One region of the Streptomyces yunnanensis genome, then DNA from elsewhere that is predicted to be linked to it. Evidence: riboswitches for the same ligand, from Rfam matches in the RefSeq annotation. Region 1 holds a riboswitch; the other holds the start of a gene.
The links. Region 1 has a riboswitch for S-adenosylmethionine ahead of thrC (threonine synthase). Riboswitches for the same ligand answer to the same signal wherever they lie in the genome.

Region 1 (2,388 bases):
TCTTCAGGCCGTCGCCGGTGTTCAGCACGACGGTGGTCAGCGACGGGTCCAGCACGCCGTTCTCGATGAGCTTCCTGGTCACGCCGACGGTCACGCCGCCCGCGGTCTCCGCGAAGATCCCCTCCGTACGGGCCAGCAGCTTGATCGCGTCCACGATCTGCGGGTCGGTGACGTCCTCGACGGCGCCGCCGGTGCGGCGCGCGATGTCGAGCACGTACGGGCCGTCCGCCGGGTTGCCGATCGCCAGCGACTTGGCGATGGTGTTCGGCTTCTGCGGCTTGACGACCTCGTGCCCGGCCTTGAAGGCCGCGGACACCGGCGAGCAGCCCTCGGCCTGCGCCCCGAAGATCTTGTAGGGCCTGTCCTCGACCAGGCCGAGGGCGATCAGCTCCTTCAGCCCCTTGTCGATCTTGGTGAGCTGGGAGCCGGACGCGATCGGGATGACCAGCTGGTCCGGCAGCCGCCAGCCGAGCTGCTCACAGATCTCGTACGCCAGCGTCTTGGAGCCCTCGCCGTAGTACGGGCGGAGGTTGACGTTGACGAAGCCCCAGCCCTCGCCCAGCGGGTCGCCGATGAGCTCGGAGCAGAAGCGGTTGACGTCGTCGTAGTTGCCCTCGATGGCGACCAGGTCTCCGCCGTAGACCGCGGCCATCACGACCTTGCCGGGCTCCAGGTCGTGCGGGATGAAGACGCAGGACTTCAGGCCCGCGCGGCGCGCCGCGGCGCCGACCGCACCGGCGAGATTGCCGGTCGAGGAGCAGGAGAGGGTGGTGAAGCCGAAGGCGCGGGCGGCCTCGACGGCGATCGCCACGACCCGGTCCTTGAAGGAGTGGGTGGGGTTGCCGGAGTCGTCCTTGACGTAGAGGTCGCCGGTGACGCCCAGCTCGGCGGCGAGCCGGTCGGCCTTGACGAGCTTGGTGAAACCGGGGTTGAGGTTGGGCTTGTCGGCCACGTCCGCGGGGACGGGCAGCAGCGGCGCATAGCGCCAGATGTTGGCGGGACCGGCCTCGATCTGCTTCTTCAGCGCCTCGGGGTCGCCGGTGGGGAGCGCGTAGGCGATTTCCAGCGGGCCGAAGCACTCCTGGCACGCGAAGATCGGACCGAGCGGGAAGCGCTCGCCGCATTCGCGACAGGACAGGGCTACGGCGGGACCGAGTGCGACAGAAGGCGTGGATTCGGTTGCTTGCACAGCCATGGAGGCGAGGCCCTTTCTCCTCATCTTCCTCACGACGCATTTCGCCGTGAGACGGATTTGGCACCTTCCCTAGCCGGGAGCCTCGCGCGCGCACTGTGCTGTCGTGCGGCGGAGACCGGCTGGAGGGTTGCCGGGGCTTCAACGGGCCGTGTCCCTCTGCCCCTCTGGATGAGCGGTATGGCACTGGGCGGAACCCAGGCGTTTGTTGCGCGGTGACCCCGACATGCGAGGGTCCTCCGCGTTGTTCAAGACTGTAACCGAAGGCACTCACCGTTGAGATAGTCGTCCGGTCCGCGAGATGGATCACATAACGGGCTCCCGTTCGGGGGGCCGCCGAGGAGAGTCGTAGACGTGCTGGAAGAAGTGGAGCGCTGGCTGGCCGGCCGCTCCTGGTCCGCCGCGGACCGCCCCCTGGAGCAGCTGTTGGAGGCCAAGCGCCAGACGGGTCGGACGGTCAGTGTGGTGCTGCCCGCGCTCGACGAGGAGGCGACGGTCGGTGCGATCGTCGCGGCGATCCGCGCCGATCTGATGACCGCGGAGGTGCCTCTGGTCGACGAGCTGGTGGTGCTGGATTCGGGCTCCACCGACCGCACCGCCGAGGTCGCCGCGGCGGCCGGCGCCCGGGTCGTCCACCGGGACAGCGTGCTGCCCCGGATCCCGGCGCTGCCCGGCAAGGGCGAGGTGCTGTGGCGCTCGCTGCTGGTGACCAGCGGCGACATCGTCTGCTTCGTCGACGCCGACCTGCGGGAATTCTCGTCCACCTTCGTCTCGGGGATCGTCGGGCCGCTGCTGACCGACCCGGAGGTCCAGTTCGTCAAGGCGATGTACGACCGGCCGCTGGACACCGGCCGGGGCGGGCCGACTGCCGGAGGCGAGCAGGGCGGAAGGGTCACCGAGCTGGTCGCCCGGCCGCTGCTCAACCTCCACTGGCCGCAGCTGGCCGGGTTCGTGCAGCCGCTGGGCGGGGAGTACGCGGCGCGCCGCTCGCTGCTGGAGCGGCTGCCGTTCCCGGTCGGCTACGGGGTGGAGCTGGGGCTGCTGGTGGACGCGCTGCACACCGTCGGGCTGGACGCCCTGGCGCAGGTGGACGTCGGGGTGCGCAGGCACCGCCACCAGGGCGGCCAGGCGCTCGGCCGGATGGCCGCGGCGATCTACCGCACCGCCCAACTCCGGTTGGCCCGCGGTCATTTGGT
Region 2 (2,388 bases), 2.6 Mb from region 1:
GCATCCGGACGACCTTCAACGTGCTGGGGCCGCTGACCAACCCGGCCCGGGTCGGGGCCCAGGCGACCGGCGTCGCGGACGCCCGGATCGCGCCGATCCTCGCCGGGGTGCTGGCCGAGCGCGGCTCCTCGGCGCTGGTCTTCCGCGGCGACGACGGACTGGACGAGCTGACCACCACCGCCACCTCCCGGGTGTGGGTCGTACGGGACGGCGCGGTCCACGAGGAGTCCTTCGACCCGCGGGACGTCGGCATCGACCTGGTGACGGTGGAGGCGCTGCGCGGCGGGGACGCGTCGTACAACGCGGAGGTGGCCCGGCGGCTGCTGGACGGCGAGACCGGGCCGGTGCGGGAGGCGGTGCTGCTGAACGCGGCGGCCGCGCTGGCCGCGCTGGAGCCGTCCGACGCCCCGCTCACCGAGCGGATCCGGGACGGCCTGCGCAAGGCCGCCGAGTCGATCGACTCCGGCGCGGCCCGGCGGACGCTGGACCGCTGGGTGGCGGCCAGCAACGCCTGACACCCCTCGGATGTGACGCGGGTCCCGGTCCGCAATACGGACCGGGGCTTGCGCCCCGATGATCGTGTGGCATGATTCAGCCCAGGTCACGAGTGACAGCGATGTAGGCCCCGGCCCGCTGTCCGGCAACCCTCCTTCCGTGGCGGGGTGCCCCGGGTGATGACCAGGTCGCAGGCAACGAGGTCTGCGGCAAGCGCGGATCCCTCGCCAGGGATCCTGGTCCCCGAGGGAGTCCTTCCGTGATGAAGCGAATGCGTTAGGGCCGCCGGCCCCGTTACCGCGCCTTTCTCCTTTTCCTTTCACGCTGCGACGCCGTGCCGGGCGGATCCTCCGCACCCTCCGCGTGCCGTACGACGCCCCCGCGCCGCAGCGAACTCGCTTACCTCTCACGGGAGTTCGCCATGTCTGTCGTCACCGCTGCCGCCGACCGCTCCGTTTGTGACCCGCTGCCGGTTCTGGGCCGGGATGTCCTCGTCCCGCTGGTGACCGGCGGCGAAGCCGTCTACGCCGCACTGGACTACGCCGCCAGCGCGCCGGCGCTCCAGCGGGTCTGGGACGACGTCGCCGGCTACGCCCCGTACTACGGCAGCGTCCACCGCGGCGCCGGCTACCTCTCCCAGCTCTCCACCGACCTCTTCGAGAACGCCCGCAGGACCGTCGCCGACTTCCTGGGCTGCCGCATCGAAGGGGGCCCGGGCGAAGCCCGGTCCGACAAGGGCGGTGGTGGGCGACGGGAGGGCGACCAGGTCGTCTTCACCCGGTCCACCACCGACTCGCTGAACCTGCTGGCCGCCACCCTGCCGCAGGGCACCCGGGTGTTCGTCTTCGAGACCGAGCACCACGCCTCGCTGCTGCCCTGGGAACGCCGCGCCGACCTGGCGGTGACCTACCTCAACGCCCCGCGCACCCCGCGGCAGGCGGTGGACACCCTGGAGAAGGCGCTGGCCGCCCGCGAGCCCTACGGCCCGGCGCTGGTCTGCGTCACCGGAGCCTCGAACGTCACCGGCGAACTGTGGCCGGTGCGGGAACTGGCCGCCGCCGCACACGCCCACGGCGCCCGGATCGTGCTGGACGCGGCCCAACTCGCCCCGCACCACCCCGTGGACATCGCGGAGCTGGACGTCGACTGGGTCGCGTTCTCCGGCCACAAGCTCTACGCGCCGTTCGGCTCCGGGGTGTTGGCCGGCCGCGCCGACTGGCTCCAGGAGGCCGAGCCGTACCTGGCCGGCGGCGGCGCCAGCCGGAAGGTCGCCCGGCGGGCCGACGGCGGAGTGGACGTCGACTGGCACACCACCGCCGCCCGGCACGAGGCCGGTTCGCCCAACGTGATCGGCGCCTACGCCATCGCCTCCGCCTGCCGGGCGCTCACCGAGGCCGGCTTCGACGGCCTGGTCGCCCGCGAACAGGAGCTGATCGCCCGGGTCCAGACGGGCCTGGCCGACGTCCCGGAGGTCCGGATCCTCTCCCTCTTCGGCGACGACGCCCCGCGCGTCGGCGTCATCTCCTTCGTCGTCGAGGGCTGGAACAGCTCGCACTTCGCCGCCGCCCTCTCCGCGGAGTACGGCATCGGCGTCCGCGACGGCCTCTTCTGCGCCCACCCGCTGGTACGGACCCTGCTGGGCAGCGAGCCCCAGGAACCGGGGGAGTGCGGCGCCCCCGACGCCGCCGACGCCGCCGAGGCCGCGCCCGGCGAACGGTCCCTGAACGCGATCCGCGTCTCCTTCGGCGCCGGCACCCCCGACGAGCACATCGACCGCTTCCTCCGCGCGGTCAGGGAACTCGTCACGGACGGCGCCCGCTGGAACTACCGCGTCGAGGAAGGCCGTTGCGTGCCGGCCGTCGGCGGGCCCGCCTGACGGCGGGGCGCCGGTCC

Region 2: it holds a riboswitch for S-adenosylmethionine, as region 1 does, so the genes downstream of both, MOV08_RS29630 (aminotransferase class V-fold PLP-dependent enzyme) here and thrC (threonine synthase) in region 1, are expected to answer to the same signal.

The regions. Positions count from the first base shown of each region.
Region 1 is NZ_CP095749.1:4,232,685-4,235,072, forward strand. It holds gene thrC (threonine synthase) at 1-1,195, opposite strand, end outside; SAM riboswitch class I at 1,213-1,370, opposite strand; gene MOV08_RS18065 (glucosyl-3-phosphoglycerate synthase) at 1,547-2,388, shown strand, end outside.
Region 2 is NZ_CP095749.1:6,795,691-6,798,078, forward strand. It holds gene trpD (anthranilate phosphoribosyltransferase) at 1-515, shown strand, start outside; SAM riboswitch class IV at 600-717, shown strand; gene MOV08_RS29630 (aminotransferase class V-fold PLP-dependent enzyme) at 917-2,371, shown strand.